Regions from separate parts of the Virgibacillus sp. CM-4 genome, predicted to be linked through region 2. Evidence: predicted binding sites of a transcription regulator. Region 2 holds the regulator's gene; the other holds the start of a gene.
What was found. The regulator CtsR, encoded in region 2, represses protease genes until heat stress. The targets are predictions, from matches to a motif close to ATGGTCAATAAAGGTCAAACA.
Positions count from the first base shown of each region.

Region 1: a site for CtsR is predicted at 846-866, ahead of M948_RS32325 (ATP-dependent Clp protease ATP-binding subunit). Genes of this name have one in related genera too.

Region 1 is NZ_AUQA01000005.1:28,863-38,753, forward strand. Features, by position in the region: gene M948_RS32325 (ATP-dependent Clp protease ATP-binding subunit) at 1-797, opposite strand, end outside; gene mbcS (acyl-CoA synthetase MbcS) at 1,049-2,626, opposite strand; gene pdaA (delta-lactam-biosynthetic de-N-acetylase) at 2,752-3,543, opposite strand; gene M948_RS32340 (Na+/H+ antiporter family protein) at 4,081-5,388, opposite strand; gene M948_RS32345 (TetR/AcrR family transcriptional regulator) at 5,537-6,097, opposite strand; gene M948_RS32350 (BCCT family transporter) at 6,335-7,918, shown strand; gene M948_RS32355 (thiolase family protein) at 8,120-9,289, opposite strand; gene M948_RS32360 (MaoC/PaaZ C-terminal domain-containing protein) at 9,331-9,735, opposite strand; gene M948_RS32365 (MaoC family dehydratase N-terminal domain-containing protein) at 9,732-9,891, opposite strand, start outside.
Region 2 is NZ_AUQA01000009.1:73,729-83,619, forward strand. Features, by position in the region: gene gltX (glutamate--tRNA ligase) at 1-1,401, opposite strand, end outside; gene M948_RS42335 (PIN/TRAM domain-containing protein) at 1,610-2,713, opposite strand; gene radA (DNA repair protein RadA) at 2,887-4,260, opposite strand; gene clpC (ATP-dependent protease ATP-binding subunit ClpC) at 4,638-7,064, opposite strand; gene M948_RS42350 (protein arginine kinase) at 7,082-8,146, opposite strand; gene M948_RS42355 (UvrB/UvrC motif-containing protein) at 8,143-8,691, opposite strand; gene M948_RS42360 (CtsR family transcriptional regulator) at 8,708-9,175, opposite strand; gene M948_RS42365 (MgtC/SapB family protein) at 9,388-9,891, opposite strand, start outside.

The DNA of each region.
Region 1 (9,891 bases), on a different contig from region 2:
CTCGTTGGCTCTTTTACCATAATTGGTTGCAAACGACGTTCAAGTGCAGCATCCTTTTCAATTTGACGATATTCTTTCAATGTTGTAGCACCAATTAGTTGTAGCTCCCCACGTGCTAATGCAGGTTTTAAGATATTGCCAGCGTCCATTTGTGAACTTTCTGCCGTACCTGCTCCAACTATAAGGTGAACTTCATCCACGAACAAGATAACTTCCTGACGTTCTTGCAATTCTTGAATAAGCTGCTTCATACGTTCTTCGAATTGACCTCGAACACCAGTATTCGCAACTAAAGATGCCACATCTAGCATATAGATTTCCTTGTTCATTAATTTAGCAGGAACATCACCTTCCGTAATCTTCAAGGCTAATCCTTCTGCGATTGCCGTTTTACCAACACCCGGCTCGCCAATTAATACCGGATTATTCTTATTTCTTCGATTTAAGGTTTCCGTTACACGTTTTACTTCTTTATCTCTTCCAATAACCGGATCAATTAATCCAGCTCTTGCTGCATGTGTCACATTTTTGGCAAGTTGATCAATTAATCCATTCCCACGGTTCCCATTTTTCTCTTTCGTTCTTGTGCCCATTTTTTGTGCTCCATTTCCTTGCTGAGAAAATGCGTTAGAAGCATTTCCAAATGGTGTATTTGAGAAGAAGTCATTGGAATTCATCATTTGTCCTTGGATTTCACGAAAACATTCATTACAAAGATGCATTTGCATTTGTTGATGATTAATATTCATTGCAACATTTATACTTGCTTCGTTTTGACCACAATTTTGACAAAGCATTTCCATTCCTCCTTGGAATTATCATTTAATGTTGTTTACTCTAGTTTGACTTTGACTATCTTTGACCTTTGATTATCATTATACTCTGACCTTCTTTGACTTTCAAGAGGTTTGATCAAATTTTTTTAACCTTTACTTAAAACCAGTCATAACCTGACTTCATAACTATTATTCCCAAAGTAATTTGGTTATTAAACATAAGGCAGCGGTAAAAAACAAGGAGCATGAAATGCTCCTTGTTTTTTGACTAATCATTGCGTTTTAATTTTTTCTCTATTTCGTAATTCTACTCTCCTTGTCTTTCCTGATGTGGTTTTTGGTAGTTCATCAATGAACTCAATCTTTCTTGGATATTTATAAGGTCCTGTTAGTGTTTTTACATGATCTTGTAGCTGTTTAATCAGTGGTTCTTCTGCACGGGACCCATCACGTAATACAATAAAGGCTTTTACAATATTTCCTCGCAGTTCGTCTGGACTGGCTACAACGGCACACTCCTGTACAGCAGGATGTTTAACTAAAGCATCTTCTACTTCAAAAGGGCCAATGGTATACCCTGAACTTATAATAATGTCATCGCTTCTTCCCTCAAACCAAAAATATCCTTCTTCATCCTTGGAAGCCTGATCACCTGTAATATAATATTCCCTTCGTCTTGACATATTCGTTCGTTCTTCATCTTTATAGTATTCACGAAACAATGCTGGACAATCAAGTCTAACAGCAATGTCACCTACTTCACCAGGTGTGACAGGTTCTCCATTTTCATCAATGATATCCACATCGTTTCCGGGAGTAGGTTTTCCCATTGACCCAGGTTTAACCTCCATACCTTTCAAGAAACCTAGTAATAATGTATTCTCGGTTTGCCCGTAACCATCACGAACAGTGATGTTAAAATAACGTTGAAATGTATCAATGACTTCAACATTTAAGGGTTCTCCAGCTGATACAGCACTATGCAATGCAGATAAATCATATCCATCTAGATGATCCGCTTTTGCCAGCATTCGATATTCTGTAGGCGTACAGCATAAAACATTAATTTTATGCTCTTGTAACAATTGTAAATATGTTTTCGCATCAAACTTTCCATTGTAAATATAGCCTGTAGCCCCTACACCTAAAACGGATAAGAATGGACTCCAAACCCATTTCTGCCAACCTGGTCCAGCTGTCGCCCACACTTTATCGCCATTATTAATCGATAACCAGTTTTCTGCGGCTGTTTTTAAGTGAGCAAAACCCCATCCATGCGTATGGACAACTCCTTTTGGATTGCCTGTTGTCCCCGATGTATAAGGTAAAAAGGCGATATCGTCCCTTCTTGTTTCTGCTACTTGTAATTGATCACTCGCATCCTCCATTAAGCCATCTAAAAAAAGCCATCCATCTTGAGGTTTTCCAATGACGAACCGATGCAAGTCTTCATATTGATCAATCGTTAGATATTGGTCAATGTATGGATAATAACTTATGATGCCACGAACTTCTCCATGTGTTACACGATATTGGAGGTCCTTTGTCTTTAACATTTCTGAACTAGGAATAATTATAATCCCTGTTTTTAATGCAGCTAAATATACTTCATATGCCTTAATTAAACGAGGCACCATAACCAAAATTTTATCGCCTTTCTGTAGACCACTTTCAAGGAAAGCGTTTCCAATTCTATTTGCATTTCTTACTAAATCATTATATGTAATAGAATATTGATCTCCTGCTTGGTTTTCCCAGATTAACGCAAGCTTGTTCGGATCTTTTGCATGTCTTTCCATTTCCATTGCAATATTATAATTAGGTGGAGCAATTAAATCTTCTCGTCGCATTATTAACAACTCCTTGTTTTTTCACTAGTATACCAAAGGTTGCGAAAATTTTAAATAAAGCAATGGGTTCTTAAATAAAAAAGCTTCATCTCGTATTGGTATACTAGAATGAAGCTTTTCTAAGATTATAACCCATATAATGCTGGAGGTAATTGGTCTTTTAAAACGAGGTCGTCTAAACTCTTAAAACTGTAGCCTTGTTTCTTTAATTTATTAATAATATGGTCAAGTGCTTCTGCATTATCCGACGATACAGTGTGTAATAACATAATCGCTCCGGGGTGAATTTGATCCATAATTTGATCATAAGCATACTTCCATCCTTTTTGCTTGTTTGTCTCCCAATCAATGAAGGCAAGTGACCAAAAAATGTGAATATAACCTAATTCTTTTGACCATTTTAATGTATTTTCATTAAACATACCTCTTGGCGGGCGTAAGTATTTGATCTCCTTTTGATCAGAGACTTCAGCTACAGCATCCTCCAATGTTTCTAACTCTTCTTTAATTGCATCTTTATCCATAATAGAGAAATCTGGATGATGATACGAATGGTTACCTACAATATGCCCCTCGTCTACCATACGTTTGACTAAATCAGGTTTACTATCTACATAGTGTCCTGTTACAAAAAAGGTAGCTGGTACATCATGTTTTTTTAATACATTAAGAATATTATCTGTATATCCTTGCTCATAACCATTGTCAAAGGTGAGATAAATATTCTTTGCCCCGGAGTCGTCCGCATAATAAGCATTGTATTTATCTAACATCCCTTTATATTTCCCTATATCTGGAAGTTCATGGTTTGAATTCTTACTATAACCCCAACCATAGCCATTAGCTGAAACAGTGGACATACATATAAAGGAAATAGCAAGAAGTACAAGGATTGTGAGCGCAGTAATTTTATTCATAACAATCCCACCTGTTTTTCTTTTTACTATCTCCTGCCGACCTGTTTTTATTCTTCTTATTGTACAATGTTACTCGAATTAATAAACAGAACCAATGGTTTTGCAGTTTGTAGAGAAACCCCGTGTTTTTCTACAAGCTTTTTTTGTGCGCCCGTGCGGCCAAAAACCACTCGCTTTCCGGGGATGAACGCCCGATCCTCCTCGTAAAAAACCGCCACTGCGAGGTCTCGGATCGCCGTTTCTCCGCAGGAGTCTCGTAGTATTTCGCCCACCCTTCACCGAAAAAGACTCTGGTGAAGGACACTCTTCTCCATATTCTTGCAGAAAGCCTTCAGTAATGCTTGTTTGCGTACTTTTTGAAGACATCGATGTAGTGGTCAATCTTCTAGAGTAAGTGACAAAACCATTACCGCCTATAGGTTTTCTTCTTATGAATAACAAAAAAAGATGGAATTTCAGGAAAAAAAGCAAAAAAAGACTGCCGATAACTTTCTCGACAGCCTACAGAACCAATGGTTTTGTTTTAAAACATGCCTTTTAAAGAACAATAGCTGCAATCCAACCAAAAATAAATAATGGAATATTATAATGGATAAAAGTTGGTACTACCGTATCCCAAATGTGATGGTGCTTTCCATCTGCATTTAAACCTGATGTTGGACCAAGTGTACTGTCGGAAGCCGGAGATCCTGCGTCTCCTAGTGCTCCAGCTGTGCCAATTAACGCTGCTGTAGCCATTGGTGAAAATCCAGCTGCTAAGCAAATTGGTACATATAAAGCAGCTAATATTGGTATCGTTCCAAATGAAGAACCAATTCCAATCGTTACAAGTAAACCAACTAACAATAAGATAAAAGCAATAAGCGCTTGATTATTATCCAAGAATCCAGACGAAACTTCTACAAGAGCCTCAACAGCTCCAGTTTCCGTTAATATGTTCCCGTATCCTGCTGCTACCAGCATTACAAAGGCAATTGTCCCCATCATTCCGATACCTTCAGAAATAACTCGATCCCCTTTACTAAACGGAATAACAAGGAACAGGAACATACATACAAGACCAGTAAGTGCCCCAACAATTAAATTATCGGTAATAATTTGAACTACCAATGCTGCTACTATTGAGATTAACGTAAATAAGTGCTGTTTATTAAACTGAATGTCTTTCGGTTCTACCACTGCAGCCATTTCGGTTTCACTTTCTAAAGAACCATAATCTCGTTCCTTACGATAACTGAAGAAAATAGCGATTAACAATCCTACAATCATTCCAGAACCAGGGATCAGCATTGCCATCGTTGTTTCACCAACTGTTATATCCGCACCATTTTGGTTCATTCCTTCAACAATCGTCTCGTGAAAAATTAATCCAAAACCTGCTGGAATCAAAATATATGGTGCTTTTAATCCAAATGTCAATGCAGTAGCTACTGCCCTTCGATCTAAGCGCATGCGATCAAATAATTTAAGTAATGGCGGGATTAAAATCGGAATAAAAGCAATATGCACAGGTACTAGGTTTTGCGAAAGTGAAGCTACTCCAGCAATTGCTAATAACATCATTGTCTTTTTACCAGTTAACATACGTATCAGATAGTTCACCAACAATGACGTAATTCCAGTGTAGCTTATGGCAACAGCAAATGCCCCTAATAATATATAACTTAATGCCGTATTAGCACCGCCACCCACTCCATCAACAAGCAAATCAATCGAATCGACAACGTTTAAACCTGACATTAAACCAGCAGTAAGAGCAGCTGCTAATATTGCAATAATTACATTAACACGTAATAAACTTAATATCGTCATCACAAGAACAGATACAATAACAACCCATTCCATGTTCGTTCCCCACTTTCTTTCTCTTTAGTACTTCACTATGATAAAGTAATAAAGTGTAAAAATCAACCCTTTTTTATTTCCATTTTCTAGCTTTCTGAAATAGTTAGAAAAAGAAGGGTATCTAAAACCTCAATTTATATGGACAAACTCAGTTAATTCCATTCAGTATCATTTCCATATATAAATCCGTTAATTCTTCCTCTGATAATTCCCCATCTGGTTGGAACCAATAATATGTGCGGTTGACCATTCCCAATATCGCAAATGAAAGGATATCCGTACGTACCTGACTTTGGAATTCCCCTTTGTCCACTCCTTCTTGGATTAATTTTTGAAAGTTTAATCGGAATTCCTTTCGCTTTTGTTTAATTTGTTCCAGATTAGCATCATCTAAATGACGCATTTCTCGGAATATAATGCGAGCATATTTGCCTTGTGTTTCGATCTTATTAATAATCGAATAAATCATTGTATAAAGTTTTTCTTTCACGTTTTTTGATGAATCATTGATAATTTCGGCTTGTTCCTTGAGCAAATTATGAATATAGGTTAAATGAATATCTCGTAATAATTCTTGCTTACTTGTAAAGTAATAATAAAATGTTCCTTTCGTTGCATCAATGCTATCCACAATATCTTGAATTGAAGTCTCCGTGAAACCTTTTTCATCAAATAAATCAATACTCTTAATCATAATTTTGGCTTTCATGGTACAGCGTCCTTTCTATTGATTATGAGTATCATTATACGGATTGAATAGATATCTGTCGATTCGAGTTCAGTGAATATTCTTAATCACTAAGATAGGGAAAAATGTTTCTAACAGTCACTTTTTTATGAGAGCATATTGGAAAGTGAATCTAGAGGATAAACTGTGAATAGCCTTATTATTGTGATAGAATAAAAAACATCTTTTAAATAATAACAAGGAGGATACATCTTTTTCATGAATCAACGCAACAAGAATTTTTCTAGTGTATTCACTTATGCATCAATTATCGTCGGAATACTGGTACTCTTAGGCGCTATTTTTCCTGATCAATTTGGTACATATTCTGGAGCTATTGGTGCTTGGATTACAGAAGCTTTTGGTTGGTATTATATGACACTTTTTACTTTAATCCTGATATTCTGTATCTTTTTAGGATTTAGTCCAATCGGCAAACTCAAACTGGGTAAACCAACGGAGAAACCTGAATTTAACACGATATCATGGTTAACAATGTTATTTAGTGCCGGTATGGGAATTGGTCTAGTATTTTATGGTTCATCTGAGCCAATCTCTCATTACCTTGCTCCCCCAACTGCTGATGCAGAAACAAAAGCTGCCTTAGCTGAAGCAATGAGGTCAACATTTCTACACTACGGATTCCACCCTTGGGCAGTGTACGGTATTGTAGCACTTGCTTTAGCTTATTCACAGTTTAGAAAAGGGGAAGTTGGTTTAATTTCCAAAACATTGCGGCCTGTTTTAGGAAATAAAGTAGATGGACCTATCGGTAACATTGTAGATGTGTTAGCAGTGTTCGCCACAATTATTGGAGTAGCTGTTTCTTTAGGGGTAGGGGCAATGCAAATTAACGGAGGGTTGAACTACCTCTTCGGCATCCCGAACAATATATTCGTTCAAGGTATTATCATCGCCATTGTTACGGTGTTGTTCTTATATAGTGCTTGGAGTGGTCTAAGTAAGGGGATTCAGTATTTAAGTAATTTAAATATGATATTAGCAGGTCTACTGTTTATTGCTATTTTAATTCTTGGGCCAACACTACTTATACTCAATATGGTTCCAAGTGCAACCGGTGACTATTTATCTACATTAATATTCAGCAGTTTGGATGTAGCTCCCTTAAATGAGCAAAAACATGAGTGGATGCAGTCTTGGACTATATATTACTGGGGCTGGTGGATGAGTTGGAGCCCCTTTGTAGGTATATTTATTGCAAGGGTTTCACGAGGACGTTCAATCCGCGAATTTATCCTTGCGGTATTATTCGTTCCAACCATTGTGAGTATATTTTGGTTTAGTGCATTTGGTCTAACAGGAATTGAAGCGGGGCAAAGTGTACCGCAACTATTTGAGTTGCCACCTGAAACGCAGTTGTTTGGTATATTCAATGAACTACCTATAAGTATCATTTTATCGATTATCGCTTTGGTACTTATATCGTCCTTCTTCATTACCTCAGCCGATTCTGCAACATTTGTTTTGGGTATGCAAACAGCTTTTGGAACGTTGCATCCTAAGAATTTTGTGAAAATTGTATGGGGATTATCGTTATCAGCAATTGCATATGTATTACTTTTATCGGGTGGAGAAACCGGCTTAGATGCATTACAATCTGCAGCAATTATCTCAGCACTACCATTTAGTGTAGTCGTCATATTAATGGCTGTAGCATTCTACAAAGACGCCAATCAGGAAAGAAAATACCTAGGTTTGACACTTACACCGAATAAAAAAAGAATGAAAGAATATATGGATGAGACTAGATCCCAAGATGACCATGATAACAGCAAGGAGTAGAAAGCTATTCTTCTGGCTTGCTAGAAATAAGTCTCGCTGTTTAATTAAATGGACAGGGATATGTATAAACGAAATACAAAAATACCAAATCTCTTTTTTCTAAAAGGGATTTGGTATTTTTATTTGCTGGGAACGACCCATTTTACATACCATCATAAATACAGTCAAATCAATGTTTCACTGCAAAACACTAAAATCAACCTATTCTCTCTCAATTATTGTGGCTATACCTTGCCCTCCACCTATACAAGCAGTGACTAATGCATACCTTCCTTGACGACGTTGTAATTCATAAATCGCTTTTGTTATTAAGATTGCACCAGTTGCTCCAAGCGGATGACCATGGGAAATCGCTCCTCCATTTACATTCAACTTTGCTTTATCAAACCCTAATTCTCGATCGCATGCGATTACTTGGGCAGCAAAGGCCTCATTCAATTCGATTATATCCATCTCATCCAAGCGCTGTTCCGCCTTTTCCATCAGTTTCTTCGTTGCTGGTACAGGACCAATCCCCATGATATTTGGATCAACACCAGCTACTGCTGCTTGACGAATAATCGCTAATGGTTTTAACCCTAAACGTTCTGCTTTTTCTCTAGCCATGATTACTAGTGCAGCTGCAGCATCATTCAATCCTGAACTGCTACCCGCAGTAACCGTACCATCCTCTAAAAAGGCAGGTGGCAATTTCGCTAAACCTTGCAAATTCGTTTGTGGTCGTGGATGCTCATCTTCATCGAATACGAAAGGGTCGCTTTTACGAATAGGTACGGTAATAGGGACAATTTGCTCATCAAAGTAGCCTAATTCCATTGCATTAGACATTTTTTGCTGACTTTCTAAGGCAAATTGATCTTGTTCCTCTCTTGTTATATTATATTTTGTGGCTAAATTTTCAGCAGTTATCCCCATTGGCGGATCACCAATTTCAGATGGGGACAGTGTTGATTTGCGAAAGGATGGTGGTGCTGGACTATATGGACGTTCTGCTCGATCCATTAAGTAGGGTGCCCTACTCATACTTTCAACTCCACCTGCTACAATGACATCGCCATTGCCTGACTGAATTGCTTGTGCAGCTAAAACAACAGCATTAATACCCGATCCACATTGTCTATCCACAGTTAGGCCAGGAATTTGTATAGATAAATTCGTTTGTAATGCGGTTAAGCGGGCAATATTACCACCTCCGCTTAATACATTGCCAAGAATGACATCATCAATATCTTCCGGATCGACATTGACCCGATTTACTGCTTCCTTTATAGCTTCTGCCCCAAATATATGAGCGGGAACAGTCGCTAAAGCTCCCCCTTGCCTGGCAATTGGCGTTCGAACTGCAGAAACAACAACAGCATCACGATTCATGAAACTAACCTCCGTCTCTTATAGTAAATAACGATATAGCATCAACGATATTTAGCAAATCGTACTTTTCCTTTTAATACTACTTTCTCATTTTGATTCAAAGCTTTAACATTAAAATCTAAATAATCTACTTTTGCTTCATTCAACTCTGCTTTTAACGTAATAACATCTTGAAGAAAAACCATCCCGGAAAAACGGATTTGAAAACCCTGAATAAAGCCTTGATCATAATATGGCGTAAACAATTTTGATAAATTGCCCATTGTCCACATACCATGAGCGATGATCCCAGGTAACCCTGCCTTTTCTGCTTCTTCATCAATGGTATGAATCGGATTAAAGTCCCCTGACGCTCCTGAGTATTTAATTAAATCCATTCTAGTTACAGGCTCAAGGATAGTTTCCAGCGATTCTTGCATCTGCAATTCCTCTACATTGTATTTCATACTTGCATCGCCTTCCTTACTGTCTCTGTAATAATGATTGTAGATTCTTCCATAAAAACAACTTTCTCATGAGCATCTTCACCATACCGCTTAATTTTCAAGAATCCCATTAACCCATTTTTCCCTTGTTTCTCATCATAACTATCAATAACGGTA
Region 2 (9,891 bases):
TGCCATCGGAAGCTCTGGACCATGCGTTTGACCTGTTGTTGCTACACGAATCGGCATAAATAAACGTTTACCGCGGTGTCCGGTCTCTTTTTGCGTTGCCTTGATTTGTGCTTTAATAGCGTCTTTTGAGAAATCCTCTAAGTGGATAAGCTTATCTGTGAATACTTGTAACACTTCTGGAACTTGTTCTTCTTGCAGAACATCCATCGCACCTTCATCAAAAGCGATCTCTTTATTAAAGAACATATCGGTTAACTCCACGATCTCCGCACCATACCTTAATTGATCTTTATAAAGCGCAATTACCTTTTCTGCCCATTCCTTTGTAGCTGCATCCATATTTGCTGATAGCTTACCAGCTTCCACTAAATGCGGCATTGCAAGTTCAATTACATCCCCTAAATCTGCTGCTTTTATATACTCATTATTCATCCATTTCAATTTGTGACGATCAAATATTGCGGCAGACGTTGAAAGTCTTTCTGGATCAAAAATAGAAATCAATGTTTCTTTATCGAAGATCTCTTCCTCTCCAACTGGTGACCAGCCTAATAAGGCAATGAAATTAAAGAGAGCTTCTGGTAAGTACCCAAGATTATGATACTGCTCAATAAATTGCAAAATATGTTGGTCACGTTTACTTAATTTTTTTCGCTCTTCATTAAGAATAAGCGTCATATGTCCAAACTGTGGCGGCTCCCAACCAAACGCTTCATAAACCATCATTTGTTTCGGAGTATTCGAGATATGCTCCTCCCCACGCAAAACATTTGTAATTTCCATTAAATGATCATCAATGGCAACTGCGAAATTATACGTAGGTATTCCGCTTTTCTTTACAATGACCCAATCACCAAAATCACTGGATTCGAATGTGATCTTGCCACGAACCATATCCATAAACGTATACGTCGTATTATCTGGTACACGGAAACGAATGCTTGGCTTACGCCCTTCCTCTTCAAACACTGCAATCTGTTCGGCTGTTAAATCACGGTGTGCACCTGAATATTTAGGAACTTGTCCTTTTGCACGCTGCTCCTCTCTTTCTTCATCTAATTCCTCTTCTGTCATATAACATTTATATGCTAAACCCCTCTCTAAGAGTTCGTCTACATATTTCTGATAGATGTCAAGTCGTTCCATTTGGCGATAAGGGCCATAATCACCACCTATGTCTGCTCCCTCATCCCAATCAACACCGAGCCATTTTAGAAATTTGAGCTGACTTTCTTCCCCACCAGCTACGTTTCTTTTATCGTCTGTGTCTTCTATTCGAATGACCATTTTCCCATTAAAATGTTTGGCGTATAAATAGTTAAATAATGCTGTACGTGCATTCCCGATATGCAAATGACCAGTTGGACTTGGCGCATAACGTACTCGAACCTGGTTTGTCATGGTTCTGCCCCTTTCTATATCAATACATAAAATAAGTAACTAATAGACTCATCCGGCTTTAATGGCACAGGCAACGTTACATCCTGCGTTAACTGCGGTGATAGTCTAAGATGATTTCTAAATAAAATTATACTTCCCTCTTCAGTATAACAAAAGTGATAACAATCGATGTTATCACTTTATCTATCCTTTATAAGTTATACCTTTTTTACAATGCTTTTTCAAGTAATTTTGGTTTAGCAAATATCATTCGACCGGCAGATGTTTGCAACACACTCGTAATTAATACCTCTATGGTTTTGCCAATATAATCTCTACCCTCTTCAACCACAATCATAGTACCATCATCTAAGTAAGCAATACCTTGATTGTGTTCTTTACCGTCTTTAATGACTTGGACGACAAGTTCTTCTCCAGGTAAAACAACTGGTTTAACCGCATTCGCTAAATCATTGATATTTAACACATGCACACTTTGTAAATCACAGACTTTATTTAAATTAAAATCATTCGTCACAACGATGCCATCAATTACTTTTGCTAACTTAATAAGTTTACTATCCACTTCATGTATATCTTCAAAATCACCTTCGTAAATTTCCACTTTAACAGGCAATTCCTTCTGGATACGGTTTAATACATCAAGCCCTCTACGGCCTCTATTCCTTTTTAGCACATCGGATGAATCGGCAATATGCTGCAATTCACCTAGAACGAACTGAGGGATTACAATGGTCCCCTCTAAAAAATTTGTTTGGCAAATATCAGCAATACGCCCATCAATGATAACACTCGTATCTAAAATTTTAGCTTTCGGTGAAATGGCAGAAACTTGTTGCTGCTCATTTTCAGCCGGCTTGCGTTTTTCACGTTCCTTTTTATTGATATTCAATAAGTTTAAAAATTCATCTCTTCTTCTAAACCCAACTTGAAAACCAAAGTAACCTAGCAATATTGTTGTAAACAACGGAAGTACTTGAGATACTAATTCAATATTAATATCCGTTAATGGTATATTAACTAAAAAGGCAATAATTAATCCTGCCATTAAACCTAAACTTCCAAAAAACAGATCACCAACAGGCAATTTTATAAGCGCTTCTTCTACCCACTTTAAAAAACCGACAATATAATCAACAAGCCAATATGAAAGGAGAAAGAAAATAATTGCACCAATTACCGTTCCTACATATGGTGAAAACACCCAATTTGCATCTGTAAAATCTAATAAAGTCAAGATATCAGGGACATATAAATACCCAACGGTACCGCCTAATATAATAAAGAATAAATGAACTATCTTTTTCAGCACCACTGCCACCTCCTAACCTATATTATTGCCGAGGTTCAAAAAAAATAATCCTTCGAAAGTAATAAAATATTATAATGTCAATTAAAGCATAGCATAGCTATCATCCTAATTCAAATATATAAACATATTATTATATCAAATAAAAAAACATATTACAATAAATATTATTCCATTTATCGACTTACACCTAAATTCAATGCCTCTTGTACCGAATTAACACCAATGACTTCAATATTATCAGGGGTTGTCCAACCGTCTAAATTATTTTTTGGGCAAATTACCCGTTTAAATCCAAGCTTCGCTGCTTCCTGAACACGTTGTTCTATCCTAGACACACGCCTAATTTCGCCTGTTAAGCCTACTTCACCTATAAAAATATCATCTGGTTTTGTAGGTTGATCTCGAAAACTAGAAGCAATGCTTACAGCTATTGCTAAATCAATAGCTGGTTCATCCAATTTCACGCCTCCAGCAACCTTTATATAAGCATCTTGGTTCTGAAGCATTAGTCCAACACGCTTTTCCAATACTGCCATTAATAACGGAACACGGTTGTGATCCACACCAGTAGCCATCCTACGTGGATTTCCAAAAGCAGTCGGAGATATTAATGCTTGTATTTCAACAAGTACAGGTCTAGTTCCTTCCATCGATGCAACAACAGTTGATCCAGCAGCACCCTGTGAACGTTCTTCTAAAAATATCTCAGAGGGGTTTAGTACTTCTCGTAATCCTTCCTCTTTCATTTCAAAGATACCCATCTCATTCGTACTGCCAAACCGGTTTTTCACACCGCGTAATATCCGATACGTATGATGACGTTCTCCTTCAAAATAGAGCACAGCATCAACCATATGTTCTAATAGTCTGGGACCAGCAATAGCCCCTTCTTTGGTTACATGTCCCACAATAAATATTGGAATTCCATTTGTTTTTGCAAGCTTCATCAATTCGGATGTACATTCTCGTACTTGTGAAACACTTCCCGGTGCGCTTGAGACTTCTTCGCGAAAGATGGTTTGTATGGAATCAATCACCACAAAAGAAGGCTTTACTGCTTCTATTTGATTGGCTATATCCATTAAATTTGTCTCCGCTAGCACATATAATAAGCCTGTTTTAACACCTAAGCGATCGGCTCTTAGTTTTGTTTGCTTTGTCGATTCCTCACCTGAAATATAAAGAACTGGCAATTGTTTATCCGCTAAATGCGATGAAATCTGTAATAACAAGGTAGACTTCCCTATACCAGGATCACCACCAATAAGTACTAAAGATCCCGGAACAATTCCACCACCTAGTACACGATTGAACTCTTTCATCGTTGTAGTGATCCTTGGCTCCTCTTTTGTTTCAATTGACGTAATCTTTTCTGGTTTACCAACAGATCTTGCTCCTGTTTGGAAAGACTGTTTATGTCTGCCGCCAGTAACTTCAATTTCTTCAATGAATGTATTCCAATTATTACAACCAGGGCATTTACCCATCCATTTGGCGGATTCATACCCACATTCATGACAAACATATTTTGTTTTTCGTTTCGCCAAATTCCTCTACCCCTTCACTTATCTATTATAAACGATTTTAGCAATAAGAAAGTTACAGGTTCCTATCAATTTAATCAAATATTTCCATAGTCTTGCCACAATTTAGTTGACTGGCATATCAGTAATGAATAGTTTTGAGGGAAATTACAATGGAGTTTCTACATGCCTATCGGTTTCACTTTAATAAGAAGTTTATATGTTTTGAAGCGTAGCTACTTGAATTTCATCTTTCTTTTCTATTTTAACATACCATATGGTGCGGATGAACGTTATACGATTAGGGCATTTCTTCCATTCTGCATTTTTTATAAAGTATATCTAAAAGGGTCTCCATAAGAGCACCTTACTCTCATGAAGACCATTTTTCCTTATAGGATTTAAGGAAGAATAATAAATTCCCCTTTATTATTTAAACCTATTTTCACTTTTTGACCTTTTGTTATTGTTTCTTTAAGCAGTTCTTCTGATAATAAATCTTCGATGTTTTTCTGGATGGAACGACGAAGTGGTCTAGCGCCATATTCTGGATCAAATCCTTCATTAGCAATTTTTTCAACTGCCTTATCTGTTAGTGAGAAATCAATATCTTGGCCCTTAAGGCGTCGTTGTAACTGCTCTACCATTAAGGTTACAATATTCTTCATATGCTTTTTCTCTAAGGAATGGAATACAATGGTTTCGTCAATTCGGTTAAGAAACTCTGGACGGAATGACTTTTTCATCTCATCCATCACCTTTGATTTCATATCTTTATATTCTTGGCCTTCCTCCTCAAGATTAAAGCCAACATATTTATTTCGTTTTAATTCGCTTGCACCTACATTAGAAGTCATGATTAGGACGGTATTACGAAAATCTACAACCCGCCCTTTAGAATCTGTAAGTCGACCATCTTCCAACACTTGTAATAAAATATTAAATACTTCTGGATGTGCCTTCTCTACTTCATCTAATAGAACAACAGAATATGGTTTTCTACGTACCTTTTCTGTTAATTGTCCTCCCTCGTCATAACCAACGTATCCTGGAGGAGAACCAACTAAGCGAGAAGTAGCGTGTTTTTCCATATACTCCGACATATCTATTCGAATCATAGCATCTTCATCTTCAAACATTGCTTCTGCTAGGGCACGAGCCAATTCTGTTTTTCCAACACCAGTAGGGCCTAAGAAAATAAAGGAACCAATTGGCCGCTTCGGATCTTTTAATCCAGCACGTGCTCTTCGAATAGCTTTGGAAATAGCATTTACAGCTTCCTCTTGCCCAATTACACGATTGTGTAGTATTCCTTCCATATTTAATAATCGATCGCTTTCGTCTTTGGTTAATTTCGAAACAGGCACACCAGTCCAGGTAGAAACAACACTAGCAATATCTTCGATGGTGACTTCTGAATCGGTTTGGCCTTGTTTTTCTTTCCACTCATTCTTTGTTTCTTCTAACTCTTCACGAAGACGTTGTTCTGAATCACGAAGCGATGCCGCTTTTTCAAATTCTTGACTTTGCACAGCTGCATCCTTTTCTTTTCGGACTTCTTCAAGTTTTTGTTCTAATTCTTTTAGGTTTGGTGGAACGGTATAAGAGCGTAAACGAACCTTTGAACCAGCCTCATCAATTAAATCAATTGCCTTATCCGGGAGAAAACGATCAGTAATATAGCGATCAGATAGGTTAGCAGCTGCTTCTATTGCTTCATCTGTTATCGTTACACGGTGATGCGCTTCATAACGATCACGTAAACCATTTAATATTTGAACGGTTTCCTCTAATGTCGGCTCATCTACTTGGATTGGCTGGAATCTACGTTCCAGAGCAGCATCTTTTTCAATATATTTACGGTACTCATCCAATGTAGTAGCACCAATACATTGTAGTTCTCCACGAGCTAAAGATGGTTTAAGTATATTGGAAGCATCAATTGCTCCTTCTGCCCCACCAGCACCGATCAATGTGTGTAATTCATCGATAAACAGAATAATGTTTCCTGCCTGGCGAATCTCTTCCATCACTTTTTTTAACCGATCCTCGAATTCACCACGGTATTTTGTTCCTGCAACTACTGTACCCATATCCAGGGTCATCACGCGTTTATCGCGTAATATTTCCGGAACTTCATTATTAATAATCTGTTGGGCTAACCCTTCTGCTACAGCTGTCTTCCCAACACCAGGTTCTCCAATTAGTACTGGATTGTTTTTTGTCCGGCGACTTAAAACTTGAATTACTCTTTCGATTTCCTTACTACGTCCAATAACCGGATCAATATTCCCTTCTTTTGCACTTACAGTTAAATCACGAGCTAATGAATCTAATGTAGGCGTATTTGCATTGGATTGCTGACCACGACCTTGACGATTTGTCTGTGATTCATTGCTTCCAAGCAATTGAAGCACCTGTTGTCTCGCTTTATTTAAGCTAACACCTAAATTATTCAATACGCGTGCCGCAACGCCTTCGCCTTCTCGGATAAGTCCCAGTAAAATATGCTCTGTACCTACATAGGAATGCCCTAGTTTCCTTGCTTCGTCTTGTGAAAGTTCCACAACCTTTTTGGCACGAGGCGTGTAGTGAATCGACTGCATTGGCTGTTTGCCAACTCCAATTAATTTCTCCACCTCTTCTTGAATTTTAGATATTTCAAGGTTTAATGATTGCAAGGCTTTAGCAGCTATCCCTTCGCCCTCTCTGACAAGTCCTAAAAGGATATGTTCTGTACCAATATTATTATGTCCAAGTCGTACAGCTTCTTCTTGTGATAACGCTAGTACCTTTTGTGCTCTTTCAGTGAAACGTCCAAACATCATATAATAATTCCTCCTATCTATTTCTCTAATTCTAATCGCTGGCGAATGAGTGACGCTCGTAACACATCACGTTCATTTGCTGTCAACGTTTTTTTGGCATATTGTTGTAAGAATCCTGGTTGCGTAAGTATCATTAATTCATTTAATATATTTCGAGAAACATTTCCTAATAATCCTAAGTCTATCCCTAATCGAACATCTGATAAACATTGAGCAGCTTCTTTCGATTCAATAATTCTTGCATATTCTAGTACACCATATGAACGGCATATCCGGTCCTCTAATTTTGTACGCATTTGATCCATTAACTGTTCCCGTGCATGTCGCTCATGCTCAATAAGCTGCTGTACCACGCTTTGCAAATCCTCAACAATATCTTCTTCCGACTTTCCAAGGGTTATTTGGTTAGAAATTTGAAAAATATTACCTTGAGCCTCACTGCCTTCCCCATAGATTCCGCGAACTACTAAACCTAATTGATTAATTGCTGGAATCATACGATTAATTTGCTTTGTAAAAACGAGTGCAGGAAGATGCATCATAACAGAAGCACGCATACCGGTACCCACATTTGTAGGACAGCTGGTTAAATACCCTCTTGTTTCATCAAATGCATAATTAATTTTCTCTTCTAGCCAATCATCAAATTCAAAAGCCTTATTAAGTGCTTTGGATAGCTGAAAACCTGGGAAGTATAATTGCATTCGAATGTGATCTTCTTCGTTAATCATTAATGACACTTGCTCATTTTCTGATATTAAAGTGGCTGCTGATTCGGAATATTTTGCCAATAAAGGGCTAATTAAATGTTTTTCTACTAATACCCGTTTTTCTACTGATGATAAATCTCGAATAGAGATAAAAGCAAACTGTTTATATTCCTCAAAAGATTGATTCTCATATTTCTCTTTAAAGAAATTGCGAATTTCTTCTAATTGATCTGGATCAGCAAGAATAGGATAAGCTACATTTGCAAAGTTTCTAGCAAGCCGAATCCGACTGCTTAATACAATATCGCTATCTGGGCCTTCTTTTCTCATCCACGGGCTAAGCGCTTCATTCATAAACTGTTGTAAAGTCAAGACTGATCACCTGCCTCTGGCTTATCCTGGTCTTGATTCAATGCTTTAATTTTATCTCGGACTTTTGCAGCTTCTTCAAACGCTTCATTTTCAACTAAGGATTTTAATTGATCTTTTAAAGCTTCTACCTGTTTCTTTTTATGCAAGTCCCCACCCTGACGTTTCGGTATTTTACCATTATGCTTTGTATTTCCTGCATGTACTCGGCGAAAAATAGGGTCAAGACGTTCATTAAACGTTTCATAACAGACTGCACACCCAAATTTACCAATCTGTTTAAATTCAGAAAAAGTCAATTCACATTTTGGACACTGCAATTCATTTACCTGCTGGTAAGTAGTTCCTTGTGCGCTTGCAATATTAGATGTATCAAAGTTAAAGAGTCCAGATAACAAATGATGCAAGGAATAACCATCTTCAGGATAATTCATATACCCTTTTTCCTTTGCACAAACATTGCAAACATGGACTTCCATTTTCTTCCCTTGAATTACTTGGGAAAAATGGAGTGTCGCAGGTCGCTCATGACATTCCTGGCACTTCATTTTCTGATTACCCCCTTTACTTATTTAAATACTTTAACGTACGAAGCATAGAAGTTAATATGCGTGCACGGATCTCATCACGTAATGGCAGTTGGAAAGCTAGCGTTTCTCTTCCTATTGCACTAAGCATAATCTTTGCTTCCCTCTGCGTAACAATTTGTTCCTCTAATAACCTTTCTAAGACATCTATGGTTTTTTGTTGCGAGACGGTTGGATTGACCATACTAATAATCTCATCAATTAGATCTGATTTATCTTGATGAATAACTCGCATGATTCGAATATATCCACCGCCTCCACGTTTACTTTCAACTATATATCCTTTTTCCACGGTAAACCTAGTGTTAATCACATAATTAATTTGTGAGGGGACACATTGAAATTGATCAGCAATCTCGCTTCGTTTTATTTCAATTACATTTTTCCCTTTTGCTTGGAGTATTTGCTTTAGATAATTTTCAATTATATCTGATATATTACTCATATGCCCACCCCCTTTTAGATCATTATCCTTTGACTTTGACTATCTTTGACTATACCTTTATTATACGGCAAAATACTAAAGATGCAAATACATTGTCTAAGCTTATTTTTGACAAAAAACAAAGATACAAAACCTAAGAGTGGTATCATCCTTAAATTTTTTAAAAACCTTACAACTTATTGTATGTTGTAAGGTTCTTTTTGTAGTCTTTCTTATTTAAGTTCCGTGATATTTTTAACATGATCAACCTTTGAGATCTCCTCGAATAATGATATACGATCTAAGTCTGGCTTTTTTTCGATTTTAATAAATATATTTCGCAAGTCATTTTCTATTTTGATGATCTCTACTTCTTTTATTGTTAAATTAAATTTTTCAAAAGCAGCAACAACTTCATTTACATGTAAACCAGGTAATGTAACAATTTGTATTAAATTCGAGCTGCCACCACGTCTAAACAATCGCTCAAAGTTATTAAGAAAAATTAAACTCAATAAAATAATCAACGTTGTAAAAACAGCTGCTGCGTACATTCCTGCTCCGACTACTAAACCTAGTCCAGCTACGGTCCATATAGAAGCAGCAGTTGTTAAACCACGAATGGTTCCACCATAAACAATAATCGTACCCGCTCCAAGAAAGCCGATCCCACTAATAACATATGAAGGAATTCTCGCTGGGTCAAATTGAACTTGATCATATTCTTCCATAAATGA